One region of the Paraliobacillus sp. JSM ZJ581 genome, then DNA from elsewhere that is predicted to be linked to it. Evidence: riboswitches for the same ligand, from Rfam matches in the RefSeq annotation. Region 1 holds a riboswitch; the other holds the start of a gene.
What was found. A riboswitch is a leader RNA that binds a small molecule or an ion and turns the genes downstream of it on or off. The one in region 1 is predicted to bind FMN.
Positions count from the first base shown of each region.

Region 2: another riboswitch for FMN. It lies ahead of ACH6CY_RS10885 (ECF transporter S component); the one in region 1 lies ahead of ribD (bifunctional diaminohydroxyphosphoribosylaminopyrimidine deaminase/5-amino-6-(5-phosphoribosylamino)uracil reductase RibD).

Region 1 is NZ_JBISEP010000005.1:123,894-132,203, forward strand. Features, by position in the region: gene ACH6CY_RS05115 (TetR/AcrR family transcriptional regulator) at 1-180, shown strand, start outside; gene ACH6CY_RS05120 (cysteine hydrolase family protein) at 182-733, shown strand; gene murB (UDP-N-acetylmuramate dehydrogenase) at 860-1,765, shown strand; gene ACH6CY_RS05130 (VanZ family protein) at 2,058-2,579, shown strand; FMN riboswitch at 2,645-2,793, shown strand; gene ribD (bifunctional diaminohydroxyphosphoribosylaminopyrimidine deaminase/5-amino-6-(5-phosphoribosylamino)uracil reductase RibD) at 2,902-3,993, shown strand; gene ribE (riboflavin synthase) at 3,994-4,647, shown strand; gene ACH6CY_RS05145 (bifunctional 3,4-dihydroxy-2-butanone-4-phosphate synthase/GTP cyclohydrolase II) at 4,660-5,853, shown strand; gene ribH (6,7-dimethyl-8-ribityllumazine synthase) at 5,869-6,336, shown strand; gene ACH6CY_RS05155 (MurR/RpiR family transcriptional regulator) at 6,889-7,743, shown strand; gene murQ (N-acetylmuramic acid 6-phosphate etherase) at 7,736-8,310, shown strand, end outside.
Region 2 is NZ_JBISEP010000019.1:23,483-31,792, reverse strand. Features, by position in the region: partial or broken gene ACH6CY_RS10900 (transposase) at 364-927, shown strand; gene ACH6CY_RS10895 (potassium channel family protein) at 1,361-2,386, opposite strand; gene ACH6CY_RS10890 (M20/M25/M40 family metallo-hydrolase) at 2,569-3,627, shown strand; FMN riboswitch at 3,725-3,860, shown strand; gene ACH6CY_RS10885 (ECF transporter S component) at 4,022-4,594, shown strand; gene ACH6CY_RS10880 (pentapeptide repeat-containing protein) at 4,714-5,349, opposite strand; gene ACH6CY_RS10875 (hotdog fold thioesterase) at 5,435-5,824, opposite strand; gene ACH6CY_RS10870 (1,4-dihydroxy-2-naphthoate polyprenyltransferase) at 5,903-6,850, opposite strand; gene ACH6CY_RS10865 (isochorismate synthase) at 7,251-8,310, shown strand, end outside.

The DNA of each region.
Region 1 (8,310 bases):
GGAAAGTTGAAGGATTTTCCAGTAGATACAAGTCTTCGGTTTATACTATCGACTATATTGGGATTTATATTACATCGTTATATTTTCATGACGGAGTCTATAATAAATGAGGAACAAGAGATTGAACATGTGATACAATTTATTTTAGATGGTTTACAATATGATCATAGGAGTGAATAAAATGGCAAAGCGTGCTTTGATTCATGTGGATTATACGAATGATTTTGTTGCAGAAGACGGAAAGTTAACTTGTGGAGAACCAGGTCAAGTAATTGAAGATCAGGTGATCGCTATTACAAAACAATTTGTGGCATCTGGGGATTTTATCGTATTTGCTATTGATAAACATGAGAAAACGGATAACTATCATCCTGAGGCAAAATTGTTTCCACCTCATAATATAGAAGGGACTAAAGGAAGACAGCTTTATGGGCAATTGCATACGTTATACAAACAAATAGAGGAAAAATCACATGTTTATTATATGAATAAGACACGTTACAGCGCATTTGCTGGAACTGATCTAGAAATAAAACTTAGAGAACGGAGAATTGAAGAACTGCATATCATTGGTGTGTGTACAGATATTTGTGTTTTACATACAGCGGTGGATGCCTACAATAAAGGATTTAACATTGTGATTCATAAAGATGCAGTTGCTAGCTTTAATCAACCAGGACATGAATGGGCACTTGCGCATTTCACTAGTACACTTGGAGCAAAAGTGATCTGACATATACATACAAAAATTTCCGAAAATCTATGTTGGCTAATAGGCTAGTCTCCTGCTATAATTTAGGTTGTGTAGTTTATGACATGTGTCATTATGACAGTTTAAAGGATGATAATTATGGAGCAAATGTCTATTGTTTTACAAGAATTAAACCAACTCACGGCTAAAGAAAATATTTTAATAAATGAACCGTTAAGAAATTATTTGTATACAAAACTAGGTGGGAAAGCAGATTTCTTTGTTACACCAGCTAGTATAGAAGAAGTGCAAGCGATTATTCGTTATGCGAATAAGACGAAAATTCCGTTTACCTTATTGGGGAATGGATCAAATTTGATTGTACGTGATGGTGGGATTCGTGGTATTGTGATGAGTCCGAAACGCTTTATTAGCATCCGTCGTGATGGAGATTTACTCATTGCTGAGAGTGGTGCACGTATTATTGACGTATCTTATCGTGCATTAGATGAAAAATTAACAGGTCTTGAATTTGCCTGCGGTATTCCAGGGACAGTCGGAGGCGCTTTGTATATGAATGCAGGTGCTTATGGAGGAGAAGTTAAAGATTGCTTAGAGAAAGCGGTTGTTGTTGATCGGAGTGGTACGTTATTAACACTTGATGCATCCGAATTAGATTTAAGTTATCGGTCTAGTAATATTCCTGAAAAAGGATATATTGTACTAGAAGCGCATTTCCGGTTACAGCCCGGAGAAGAGAAGGAAATTAAAGCAGTGATGGATGACCTAACGTATAAAAGAGAGTCCAAGCAGCCGTTAGAGTACCCGTCATGTGGCAGTGTATTTAAACGACCACCAGGCTATTTCGCTGGAAAGCTTATTCAGGATAGTGATTTACAAGGAAAAGGTGTTGGTGGTGCAGAGGTTTCAACTAAACATGCTGGTTTTATTGTCAATAAAAATAATGCGACGGCATCCGACTATATTGCTGTAATAGAGATGGTGCAGCGAACCGTCAAAGAAAAATTTGGTGTTGAACTGGAACGAGAAGTTCGTATTATAGGAGAAGATTAAATCGCTCACTTTACAGCATACCTATTTTATGAGGTATGCTGCATTTATTTTTGAAAAAAATAGCTATGCCGACTATAGTAAGATTCACATGATGAAAGTCAATAATTTATGTTCACACACGAATGATATAAACACGCTTTAGTGAAGGTAACTAAATGGTTAAAACTGTACTAGAATAAAAAAAACTAGAATGGACAAGTAGTTTGTTTACATAGATATGGATATAATGAATGAAAGTTAAGAAAGGATTTAACAAATGATTAGTCTTGATCCCACCGTCATCTACTCGATATTGACATTGTTATGGTTATGGTATAGAGGAAACCGATATTTATCTCATAAAGGAAAATTTCGGTTTTTTAGAGAAGTAATTATAAATCTGTTTTTTGTCTATTTACTATCAGTGATTTATTTAACTATGGAGCCATTTTATTTCACTAATGAACTAGCAAAAGAAGGCGCAATTAGTTTTGATATCAATCTTTTTTATAATTTACTTCATATGGCAGATGGGTATCTAATGTATCAATTGTTATATTCTCTAGGGAATGTATTATTATTCGTCCCGCTCGGTATTTTTGTTCCATATTTATTTAAACATACAAGACATTTATTTATTGTTTTGTTAATGGGCTTTTCTTCCTCATTAACGATAGAGTTAACCCAAACATTTTTCACACCAACGCGATTGGCGACTGTAGATGATTTGTTTTTTAATACACTAGGTGCAGTACTTGGATTTGTCTTATTTACAACAGTTAGGTTTAGCTATTATAAGGCGATTCAATGTACAAGAAAAAACAGAAGTGCATAGATATGCAAAAGAAAAACACTTGAGTATCTGAATTAACTATGTTAAACTGTGAACAATCGAATAGGTAATTCCTTTGGGGTAGGGTGTAATTCCCGACCGACGGTGATAGATGGTGTAACTATCTTAAGTCCGTGACCCGGAGCACATATGTGTGAAGGTGGATTTGGTGAAAATCCAAAGCCGACAGTGAAAGTCTGGATGGGAAAAGGAATGACGAACAAACATAGCTAATAAGATATGTTTATTTATTGACGCTAATAAAGCCCCAGAATCAACTGATCTGGGGTTTTTCTATGCTTCCACAACAAAGGAGTGGATGCATATGAACAAGGAAAATTACATGGACATTGCGTTATCGCTAGCAGAGAGTACAATGGGACAAACAAGTCCTAATCCATCAGTTGGTGCAGTAGTTGTTAAAGATGGACGTATTGTAGGTATGGGGAGCCATTTGCAAGCTGGTCATGCCCATGCAGAAGTGATTGCAATCGATCAAGCGGGGGGAAAAGCAGAAGGTGCAGAGGTATATGTAACCTTAGAGCCTTGTGCACATGATGGAAAAACACCTCCGTGTGCAGACTTATTAATCGATCGTCATGTGAAAAAAGTATATATTGCTTGTGTTGACCCGAATCCCAAAGTAGCAGGTAAAGGGATTGCAAAATTAAAGCAGGCAGGAATTGCAGTAGAAGTTGGAATGAAGGAAGCAAGAGCGTTAGAGATAAATAAACATTTTTTTCATTACGTGACATATAAACGACCATATGTAACTTTAAAAGCAGCTATGACGTTAGACGGTAAAACCGCAACCAAAACAGGCGATAGTAAGTGGATTACCTCTAAAGAAGCAAGGCTTGATGTTCATAGTGAGCGTTCTATCCATGATGCTATTATGGTCGGTGTCAACACGATTCAACAAGATAACCCGCAGTTAACCACTAGACTACCCCAAGGTGGAATAAATCCCATTCGTATTGTTTTAGATACCCATTTATCGATAAATCACGCAAGTAATCTTCTACGTGATCACCAAGCACCTACATGGATTGTGTGTGGAAGTAAAGCAAAAACTAACGCATTTCAAAATACATTTCCTCACGTGAAACTATTACAGCAAGCGACACCCATCATTCAATTGACAGCGATTTTAGATCAGCTTGGTGAAATGGGGGTTCAATCTTTATATGTGGAAGGAGGGAGTACGTTACACGGTTCATTTCTATCTGGAAAATTATTTCAATCCTGTCATTGGTATATTGCTCCAAAACTATTAGGTGGATCAGACGCATATACGACAGTTACTGGAGAATCACCAGACAAGATGGTGGACGCACAAGAGTTGATTATTGATTCAATAAAACAGATTGGGTTAGATATAAAAGTAATTGCTCATCCAAAACAGGAGGCGGAGTAAGTGTTTACCGGAATTGTTGAGGAAAAAGGAACGATTTTATCTGTAAAACAACAAGCAAATAGTTTAAGTCTAGTCATTCAAGCGAAGACGATTCTTTCGGATGTGAAAGTTGGCGATAGTATAGCTGTAAATGGTGTATGCTTGACTGTTACTTCATTTCTTTCCGATCAATTTACTGTTGATGTGATGCCGGAAACGTTTCGATTTTCATCTTTATCACAAGTTCACGTAGGTACGGATGTCAACTTAGAAAGAGCCATGCACGCAAATGGTCGATTTGGTGGACATTTTGTATCAGGTCATGTTGATAAGGTAGGGAAGGTTTCAAAAATATGGACGGAAGCAAATGCACGATATTTCTCAATTAAAGTAGATAAAAAGGATATGAAGTATTTGATGTCAAAAGGCTCTGTTACCGTAGATGGCACATCTTTAACTATTTTTGACGTGGAAAAAGACTATTTTGTTATCTCCTTAATCCCTGAAACACAAAAGAAGACGATTTTAGGTGAGAAACGACAAGGCGATCTAGTTAACTTAGAGTACGACATGTTAGCGAAGTATATGGAAAATTTGATAAGAAATAACGCAGGAAACAAACAGACTAGTCAAATTACTAAACATGTTTTAAGAGATCATGGGTTCATTGATTAGGAGGAAACAGTTATGTTAAACACGATACCAGAGGCCTTAACAGCATTAAAAAAAGGGAAAGTAATTATTGTTGTTGATGATGAGAATAGAGAAAATGAAGGAGATTTTGTTGCTTTGGCAGAACATGCAACTCCTGAAGTGATTAACTATATGGCAAAAGAAGGACGTGGGTTAATTTGCACGCCAATAATGAAGGAATCGGCTAGTAAGCTAGGGTTAGAGGATATGGTTACTCGGAATACCGATTTACACGGTACGGCATTTACGGTTAGTGTCGACTATAAAGATGCACATACTGGGATTAGTGCATATGAACGATCATCAACGATTCAAAAATTAATTGACCCACAATCTATAGCAACAGATTTTAAACGGCCAGGGCATGTATTTCCACTGATTGCAAAAGATGCAGGTGTATTAGAACGGGCGGGGCATACAGAAGCTGCAGTTGATCTAGCGCGCTTAGCAGACTCTTATCCAGCAGGAGTTATTTGTGAAATTATGCAAGAAGATGGGACAATGGCACGTTTACCTACACTTAAAAAAATAGCTAAACAAGAAAGTATGCCAATTATCTCTATTCAGGATCTGATTGCTTATCGGAAAAAATTTGATACATTAATTCAAAAAGAAGTTGAAATAAAATTACCAACTAGTTACGGTGATTTTAAATTAATTGCTTACACTGAAAAATGGACAAAAAAAGAGCATTTGGCGTTAGTAAAAGGAGATGTAGCACCAGATGATACGCCTTTGGTACGCATTCATTCCGAATGCTTAACTGGAGATGTATTTGGATCACAGCGTTGTGATTGCGGTCCTCAATTAGAAAAAGCATTGACTGAAATAGATGCAACAGGTAAAGGTGTATTAATTTATATGCGACAAGAAGGAAGAGGCATTGGTTTGTTAAATAAACTTAGAGCCTATCAATTGCAAGAAGAGGGATATGATACTGTTGAAGCCAATCATCAGTTAGGATTTCCTGATGATTTACGTGATTATTCGATTAGTGCACAAATGTTAAGAGACATCGGAGTAAAGCAGTTAATATTACTAACAAATAATCCGAGAAAAATTGCTAGTATGACCGAGTATGGAATCGATGTTGTGAAACGAAAAGAAATTCAGATTCCACCAAATAAAGATAATGAAAAATATTTAAGTACAAAGAAATCAAAATTAGGACATTTATTAAAAGGGTAAGGAGAGAAGTTGAACATGGCAAAAATAATTGAAGGTAATTTAGTAGGAACAGGTTTAAAAATTGGGATTGTTGTAGCACGATTTAATGCATTTATTACAAGCAAGCTATTAGGTGGAGCAGAAGATACACTACGTCGTCATGGCGTTATGGAAGAAAATATAACAATTGCATGGGTTCCAGGAGCTTTTGAAATACCATTAGTCGCAAAACGAATGACTTCCTCAGGAAAATATGATGCAGTTGTTACTTTAGGCACGGTCATTAGAGGTGCTACACCTCACTTTGATTATGTCTGTGCAGAAGTTTCAAAAGGTGTGTCAAAAGTAGCGTTGGATGCTGATTTACCAGTGATATTTGGTGTGCTCACAACAGAAACGATTGAACAAGCAATTGAACGAGCTGGTACGAAGGCAGGAAATAAAGGTGCAGAAGCAGCTGTATCTGCAATTGAGATGGCCAACTTGCTTAATAATATAAATTAATCATTGTGCAAAAATAAACGTAATGTTGATACAGCCCCCTACAATTAGAGTGAAAAATCTAACTGTAGGGGGCTGTGCCGTTGCGTTCATTTTCTCTTAAATACCCGCTTAATAAATGGAATTTCAGTTTGTGTTGTTCTCATTGGACAAAAAATCTATTACACGGAGAAAAGTTTTTTATTTTTCAGGCGTATCGCATCTATTAACTGCTAAATTATTTATACGAATGAAAAGCAGATGAGCATCCATAATAAGTGTGTTAAGGATGCTCATCTGCTTTTCATTCGTTGCTTTATATCTTGTCTTAATCTCCTTTGCCTTCGTGTTAAAGGTGTGAAATGGTAGCTGAATCATAGCATGGATGTAGTGAAGATTAACATAGTAGCTAAAGAACATTAAATTACTTTAATAAAAAGGTGAAAGTTTCATGTGATTAATAAAAAAACGTTGAAAAATTTCAATATATGGTACAATGTTTCGTAAATTATCTATTTTGTTGACACTAAGTTTCGAGGTTATTATGATGAAAATGTAACAAGGGGGATCACTCGAGTGAAAATCGCAACAATTCGATTAAAGGAGTATATTGATCAGGCAAGTACAACAGAGCAGGGGATTATTTCATATATTTTAAAGTATCCAGAAGAAGCTTCAAAACTTACGATTTATCAGTTAGCAGAACAAACTTTTTCTTCACCATCTTCCATTATTCGACTTTGTAAAAAGAATGGTTTTACTGGGTATAAGGAATTTTCCAAATCATTAGTATACGAACAAGCGGTAAGGAAAAATTATAAAAATAAAAAGATTGCTGATGTAACCCAAGCTGATAGTGTTAAAGAAGTAATTGATAAAGTAACAAATAAGAACATTCTATCATTAGAAGAGACGGCGAGTTTGCTTGATTATGATGTCATAGGCGATTGTGTTGAATTAATCCATGATTGTGAAAAGCTGGTTTTGTTTGGGATAGGTGCTTCATTAATTGTTGCAAAGGATGCACAACTTAAATTTACTCGAATTAACAAAATGGTCTATGTAGCAGAAGATTGGCACACACAATTACTAATGGCTAGGAATATGACATCAAATGACATTGGAATAGTGATTTCCTATTCAGGAGAAACACAAGAAATGGTTCAATGCGCAAAAACAGTGAAAGAAAATCAAGCAAGGCTCATTTCTATAACGAAGTATGGAAACTCAACTATTTCTGAATTAACTGACTACAAGTTATTTGTTGCAGCAAATGAATACGCTTTCCGAAGCGGGGCGATGTCCTCACGTATATCTCAATTGAATTTAGTAGATATTTTATATACATCATATGTAAATATGCAGTATGAAAAATCAATAAAAATTTTAGAAAAGAATCAGATAAGAAAGGGGTCTAATCCAAATGATTAACCTAGATAAAATGACAACAGAACAGCAGAATACAAGGACATTAAATCTTGACCAAATGTCTATAATAGAAGCGTTGACAGTTATGAACCAAGAAGATCAGCAGGTTGCCAAAGCAATTGAATCTGCGCTACCAAATATTGAACAAGCAGTGAAAGGTATTATTTCATCTTTTGAAAATGAAGGTAGGTTAATTTACGTTGGAGCTGGTACAAGCGGTAGGTTAGGTGTACTTGATGCAGCTGAATGCCCACCAACATTTGGGACTCCGCATGAGATGGTGGTTGGTCTCATAGCTGGTGGAGAGAAAGCATTTACTAAAGCAGTAGAAGGTGCAGAAGATAATATGTCTTTGGCTGAGCAAGATCTTAAAGATTTAGAGATAAATGAAAATGACATTGTTGTTGGGTTAGCGGCTAGTGGACGTACGCCGTATGTCATTGGCGCCTTAAATTATGCGAATGCTATAGGTGCACAAACGGTTGCTATTGCTTGTAATCAAAACTCTCAAATTGGAGAAGTTGCAAATATTCCTATTGAAGTCGTAACAGGACCAGAAGTTTTATCAGG
Region 2 (8,310 bases), on a different contig from region 1:
CTAAATGTGGTGGTGTCCTTGATCTATCAAACCTTCATATAGAAGCAAAAAAATACACGCAATTCTCTCTCTTTTGTTACCCTAAAGTTGTAGACAAAAAGGAAAAGGAGAGGAAAAGCGTGCAAAAACAATTTTACCATAGCAATGCTAGGGATTACAGACAAGCATATGGATATTTGGAATATGCGTAGTGAATTAGATGCCTTTTATGTAGAGTTTAATTACAGCGGTGAAGAAACAGACATGTTCACCAAATAGGTACTTACAATCGTGTGTTGTGATACGAGTCTTGTTCAAATCGTAGTCATGTACTTATCCAAATCATTTAAACACGCAGTCCGTCATGAATTAGGAGAAGCATGAATTATCGTCAACTGTTTTCACTGTATGCGCCAGGTGTATTGGGTGCTAGATGAAGTGAGACGTGAAATGCAACGAACGTTAGATAAGAAGGCTCGCATTCGTATGAAACGAAGGAAAAAATCACCTTGGATGTCCACCTGTAAATTGACAGAAGAAAAACGAGAAACAGTAAAACAATTACTCAAAATAGATGTCCGATTAGATGAGGTATACTACTTGAAAAACAAGCTGGATAAATAGTTTAAAGAAAGTAATCAAAAGACTGTCAAAGAAGGATTAGAGATATGCCTGTCAGCAATGAAAACGTCAACTATTGACGCTTTTCATAAGGTGGTGAAGACATTTAAACGTTGGAAACAAGAAATTCTTCAGTCCTTCATGTATCCCTTTACTAACGGATACATTGATGATGTGAACAACATGATAAAAGTGACAAAAGGGATGTCTTATGGCATTAAAAATTTTGAACGTTTGAAAAAGAAAATATTGTGGGACAAGAGATTAGAAAAGTTTTATTATAAAAACGTCTTAGCTGACGAAATATGCGAGATTCCTCGAAAGTGAAGTGTGATTTTCTATTACTTCCGAAGCGTTCTTTGTCCTGTGGGAACAGCACGAGCCGAAGATACACTTGGTAAAATAATGGTGTAAGAGTGTCTATTAAATTGGGTTTTCAATCGTTCGTAGCGAAAAATAGAGCAGGAGTGTTCGATAAATCGAGTTTATCGATCGTTTGAGACCAGAAAATCGTGTGATGTGTTTGATAAATCGAGTTTATTGATCGTTTGAGACCAGAAAATCGTGTGATGTGTTTGATAAATCGAGTTTATTGATCGTTTGAGACCAGAATATTCGTTCAAGTGTTCGATACAATGGATTTAATGAACACTCTTGAAAGTAAAACTAGTGAAAATGTCTGTTACACATTATTTATAATATAAGTTTAATAAAAGAGATGGTGGAGTGAAAATCACACCACCACATTTGACAGAGGACCTTAAGTCATCGGTGTCAATAAAAGTAATTGATCATTTTTGTGTAAAGCTGTATGAAAAGGAGGGTTCACCCACATCTTGTCTTCCCTTATTACTCCAATCAATAATCGCTCTTCCGAAACAAAATTAGTTGAGGCTTCTAAAAATGTTTGCCCTATTAAATTTGTAGGAATGTGTATAGAAGAGAATTGTTGTGTTGCAAGGATTTGGATGAATAAATCAAAGGGTTGTACGGTGGATACATGGAAAATTTCTTGAAAAAACAGTGTCCCCATGAAATCGTTGGATCGAATAACTGTTGTAGCTCCTGCTCTTTTTGCATTTGAAACTTGTTCTTTTGTTAAAATTTCTGTGACCACATGGATATCGGGATTGTTTCCTTTTATTGCAACTGTTGTTAAAATACTTGTTTGATCCGCCTCTTGTTCTTTTTTTGCGGGATCAGCAGTAATAATTGCATAAGCCGCACTTTTAATATTTGCTTTTTGTAATACCTCATCAGAAGTTGGATTGCCTCTAACAAAATGACAGGCATGTTCTTTATGTGGAAATTGTTTTAAAGAGTGATCAATTAATACAAAGGGCTCTTTTTTTTGATATGTTTGCATCATTTTTAATAATTGTCGTGTTCGCTCGTTCCACCCAATAAAGATGATGTGATTTTCTCCCTTAAACGTTGTATTTCCTTTCGCTATTTCTTCTTCTCTTCTAATTGTAGCAGCGGAGATGGTTGCCATATAAAACGTGACGAGTCCCCCACCTGCTAAAATTAACAAAATGCCAATTACTTTACCGAACGTACTTAAAGGAACAAAATCACCATAACCAACGGTCGATCCAGTGACAAATGCCCACCAGATACCTTCAAAAACAGTTGGAAAATGAACAGGTTCTATTAAATGAATACTGAATCCGAATAGGAACATTAAGGTGATTACTGTTAAGAGTAATCGAATTAAAACAGGTAATCGGAAGTAATACGTCATAAATTTATATAAGTACATTTCTTCGTCCTTTCTTTGTAGCATTAATCATGCATATCAGTTTGGATATTCTATTATGTGCTTGATACAAAAAGCAACATAAAACGAACTGCTCAACCTCTTTGCAAATTTATTTTCCTAGCGCATCCTTATATAGTTGTTGTTACATGTAGTATTGCCTGAAAATTTGATATGATGTTAGTAGATTATTTAGGAGGTCTTACATAATGGAAAAAGAACGACAAGCATTTTTATTGGAACTATTACAAACGCCTTCTCCATCTAGTTTTGAGATGGAGATTCAGAAAAAATGGATAGAAGAGGTCAAACCGTTTGCTGACGAAATTATTACCGACCATGCAGGTAACGCAATAGGAGTTTTAAATAAAGAGGCACCATTTAAAATTTTATTAGCAGGACATTGTGATGAAATCGGACTTATTGTTAATCGAATAGATGAACAAGGTTATTTATTTGTAGAAAAAATGGGTGGAATCAATCCAAAAGCAGCAATAGGAATGAAAGTGACTATTCTTGGTTATGGCAAAACAATTACAGGAGTTATCGGAGTGAATGCACAACATCATGGTGGAATAACAGGCGATTTTGACTTAGAAGATATATTTATCGATTGTGGTGCAAAATCAAAAGAAGAAATAGAGAAATTTGTACAAATTGGTGATTTAGCCGTTTACAAACGAGAACCAGAAATATTGATGGATCGTTATGTGTCTGGACGTGGATTGGATAATCGAACTGGTGCATTTATTGTTGCTGAAGTACTTCGAAGGCTTTCCAAGAAAGAAATCAATGTGGGTGTCTACGCTGCTAGTACTGTGAATGAAGAGACGAATATGGGTGGCGCTTATTTTGCTGCTGCTAGTATTGAACCGACCATGGCAATCGCATGTGACGTAACTTTTGCTACTGACTATCCAAATGTTAACAAGAATAAGCACGGTGATATAAAGTTAGATGGGGGACCAGTCTTAGCAAAAGGTGCACCAATTAACCGAAAAATAAATAAACTATTAGAAGATACAGCGAAACGTTTAAACATGAAGGTACAATATGAATTGACACCAAGAATGACTGGGACAGATGCAGATAAGATGCGCTTAACAGGAAAAGGTGTCCCCGTCAGTCTCGTCTCATTGCCATTGCGCTACATGCATTCCCCAGTCGAAACTGCGAGCATAAAGGATATAGACGAAGAAATTGATTTATTAGTAGAAATGATTGCTGCGATGACTGGAAAAGAAAGTTTAAATCCACTTGAAAACTAGTAAAATGTGCTATGTCACTAAATTGTGAAAAAATATACATGCAAAGCACTTCACAAAGATTACAGTTCGTTGTATAATGTATGTAATTAAATATCGATTCTATCTTCGGGGCAGGGTGTAATTCCCGACCGACGGTAACAAGCGATTAGCTTGAAGTCCGTGACCCGCATTTTGCGGTGGATCTGGTGAGAGTCCAGAGCCGACAGTTAAAGTCTGGATGGGAGAAGATACGGAGCAAGAAGGTATAATTACTATGCCTTTATTTCCTAATACATTTGAACTCTAAAGCCCCCCACGAGTGGTTTTAGAGTTTTTATTTTGTTAGGGAAGATAGTTGCTCTCCCTTCATCAATAGTAAGCATGGAATCGATAAAGATGAAGGAGGAAGATCGTGATGCAATCATCACATTTGTTAAAGTTAATTATTATTGCATTATTAGGTACCATATCAATGGTTTTACTCTTTATCAATTTCCCGATACCATTTTTACCACCATACTTGAAAATTGATTTTAGTGAAGTGCCAGCTTTAATTGCAGGATTGCTATTCACACCGGTGGTGGGAATCTTAGTAGAAGCTATAAAGAACGCACTTTATTTGCTTTATACAGGTGCAAGTGATCCTGTAGGAGCTGTAGCCAATTTCATTGCTGGAACTTTGTTTATTTACCCAGTAGCGCTTCTATACCATAAATTAAAAGGTAAGAGAAGTATTGTTACCGGTCTCGTCACTGGTACCGTTGTAATGGCTCTTGGAATGAGTGTTTTGAATTATCTTATCATTTTGCCCGCTTATAGTTGGCTAATGGGGTGGGAGACAATGAGTAACGGAGTGAAGTTAGCTACTGTTTTAGGCGGGACGCTACCATTCAATTTTATTAAAGGAGTTATTTTGACTGCTTTATTTATACCGTTATTTGTTAAGCTAAAACCGTGGATTGATCAAAAAAGAATTACGTTTCACTAATTTGATGATTGAGTAATAAGAGAAAGGGCATTTCAAACACAACGTCCTTTCTCTTTTTGTTTGTCTTATATTAAGTATAATAATTGTTATGGGGTGGCAGGGGGGGATGAAATGCTGTTTTAGTCTGTGATTTGTAATCCTAGTAAGCTTGAAAACTGGATTGCCTGATAGGTTGATACTTTACACCCTTTTAAGTCTTCGATAGAAACGACTAGTTGACTAAACGTAGAAGTACTTATATCAATTCCTTTTAGTGATGTATGGTTGAACTTTGTGCCATTAAGGTTACATACGTCAAATGCTACATTTTTTAGTTTGCAGTCATAAAAATCTGTATCTTGGAGTGCATTTTCTTTAAAGATAACATTTTTTAATTTTGAATTTGCTATGATAGCTAAGCTTAATACACAATTTTCAAATGTAACATTTCCTAAACTTGATTCTGCAATACTAGTACCAACTAATTTGCTGTTTACAAATGCTACTCTATGAATGGAAGCATTCCCAAAATTAACATTAGATAAATCGCAATTTTCAAAGCGTACATCAAGCATGTCGATCCTACCAAAATCTGTGTTTGAAAACTTGCTATTTTTTATTACTACATTTGCTAGCTGCACACCATCTAATATTTCATTTTCAAATAGACTGTTGCTTATGATACACGAGTTAAATGTTGGATCTTCCTCATAAAGAATATCATGAAAATTTTTAGCCTTTAATTCGGTGTGAATGTTAGGAGTATCAATCTTCATTTTGTATCTTCCTCTCATTTAAAATGTATATAGATTAAAAAATGTTTGACGAATTTATTTAGCACAAATAATATAGCTTTAAGAATTAGAATGCGATCTTCTTCTTCACTCCAATTGTACATCTAGCAGTAGAAATGAGTTTTTCAGCTTCATCAACAATATCTATTTGCCAGACCATTGTTGTTTTTCCAATATGTTTAGGTGTCGCCTGAGCGATTACCCATCCATCACGTTTGCTTTTTATATGATTTGCATTTATCTCCATTCCGAATACAAGTTGTGTTGCTTGATCAATATTAGCTAATGCACCAACACTTGCGGCAGTTTCAGCTAATGCAACATTGGCTCCACCATGCAGAAATCCCATTGGTTGTTTTGTTTTGTTATTCACAGGCATCTTTATTTCAACCAAATTAGCCTGGTTTGTGATTAGCTTCATCTCTAAATGCCCCATTAATGTATCATTGAAGTTCATTTGTTTTTTTCCTCCTAATAATAAGAGCAAGAACAATATTTGCTCTTGCTGTGCAATATACCACATATTTTTAATGTTTTACAGTGAAAAAGGAATGAAAATTTGTAACAGTAGTGAAATCCCAAGTAAAACACCGTATAGCGTATTTGTTTGTGCTGTAGCAATCATTGCAGGAATTTTTTCAACATTTGTTTTTTTACCACTAAATTGATTGATCGCTTGTTTGGCTTTTTTTCCACTTAATAATGCAATAATGGACCAAATCGGTAAAATACCAAATCCAATAAATACGATCGTTAATCCATAACTAACGATAAAACAGGTCGCTAAAAATGTTATAGCTTTATTTTGACCGAACAAAACAGCAATGGTCTTCCTGCCATTTTCTTTATCATTATCTAAATCACGTATGTTATTAGCTAACAAAATCATTCCGATAAAAATGGCAACCGGGATGGAGATAAGTACCATATCAGTGGAAATAGTCATTGTTTGCACGTAATAGCTAATTCCAATTAACATCGTACCCATAAAAAAACCAGATACTAATTCGCCGAAAGGGGTAGATGCAATCGGGTATGGACCACCTGTATATAAGTATCCAACTAACATAGAAATTAGACCAACTACCATTACCCACCAATTAGACTGTAAACAAATGTAAACCCCTAATGACATTGCCAATAAGAAAAAGGTATTAGCTAAATGTAAAACTTTTTTAGCAGGAATGCCATCTCGCACAATCGTTCCACCGATGCCAACAGAGTTTTCATTGTCCAATCCTCGGACATAATCATAATATTCATTATACATATTTGTTGCTGCTTGAATAAGCATGGAGGCAACAAGCATTACGATAAATAGCAAAAAATGAATCGAACCATCTAATATAGCCAGCATTGTACCAATAAACACTGGTACAAAGGAAGCAGTTAGTGTATGAGGTCGTAAAAGACGCCACCAAATATGTAAGCCGGGTCTTTCGTTTAATGTAGCTTGAATTGTTTTATCTTCTAATGATTGCATTGTCGTGCTCTCTCCTAACTATCGTATAAAAACCTTTATTTATAGAAATAATGTAATACATTCGCATTCAGTGTAACATGAAAGAAAAGATCGCTTGTGCTGATATCATAATAAGTTTAGAGAACGAACGTTAGCGTGTCAACAAATTGACACATTTTTAAAAGGTAATATATTCCTTCCCTTGTTAAATGAAAGACTATTTGCATAACATATCCTTAAATTAGTTAAAAATAAACACATAAGAACTAAATTTACAATACTAGCTATAATCATGATTGTTGAGAAACGTGTAAAAAGAGAATAGAATATAGTTGGGGAAAAGTTTTAGTTAATATAAATAGTAAATAAAAACAATATATATTTTTGTTAAAAAACCCCTATCAGTTTCGGAGGGTTGATGATGATTGAAGTAAAAGAAAAAACATTAAAACCTTTATTGAATGAAGCTTATCAAACAATAAGGGAAGGAACGACAGCACGCCTCGTTAGTATTACAGAACGCATAGATGCTGTAGATCCATTTAGCGTATTTGAGCATGCTAAACATATAGCGAATAATCGCTTTTTTTGGTCCAGTGTTGCTGAGGAATTTTATTTAGTTGGCGTTGGCGAAACGAAATCATTCCAAGCTACAGAAGATGTGTATAATCAAATTGAAAAACAATGGACGGAACTAATAGAGCAATCTATTATTTATAATGATGATCGACAGGGTGGAACAGGACCTGTTGCTTTTGGAGGTTTTCCTTTTGATCAGAAAGAGCAATTAAAAGGAGCTTGGAAAGACTTTACTGGCAGCCAATTTAGCATTCCTACCTATTTGGTTGTTCGTAACAAAGCGTCCTATTATTTAACGATTAACGTAATGATTGAACCTACTGATCAAATAGATGAACTGCATGAGAAAGTAGAGAAACAAATAGATGAATTACTATCGGTTTTACATTTAGATCAAACACAAGCATTAGTCGATAAAAGAGAAGAAGGAAATCCTTCTCAATGGATTGAACTAGTAGAAAAAGCGATGAAAAAAATAAAGCAAGGAGAAGTAGCTAAAGTTGTTTTAGCAAGAGAAATGAATATTTATTTTCAATCCAATCCTATTATTACTTTGGCTCTACAACAATTAGCTGCTACACAAACATCTAGTTTTATTTTTGCTTATGAACAAGGAGGAGCTTGTTTTGTTGGTGCAACACCAGAACGTCTTGTTCGAGTCGAGCAGGAACAGTTATTTTCGGCTTGTATAGCTGGCACTGCCCCTAGAGGTAAAACGGAGTCAGAAGATCAACGTATTGCCAATGCGTTATTACATGATCATAAAAACAGAGAAGAACATGATTATGTCGTACAAATGATAAAGGAAGCTGTTTCTAATTCCTGTACAGCTGTCGATATACCAGATAATCCAATTATCTATTCATTGAAGAATTTACAGCATTTATATACACCAGTGACTG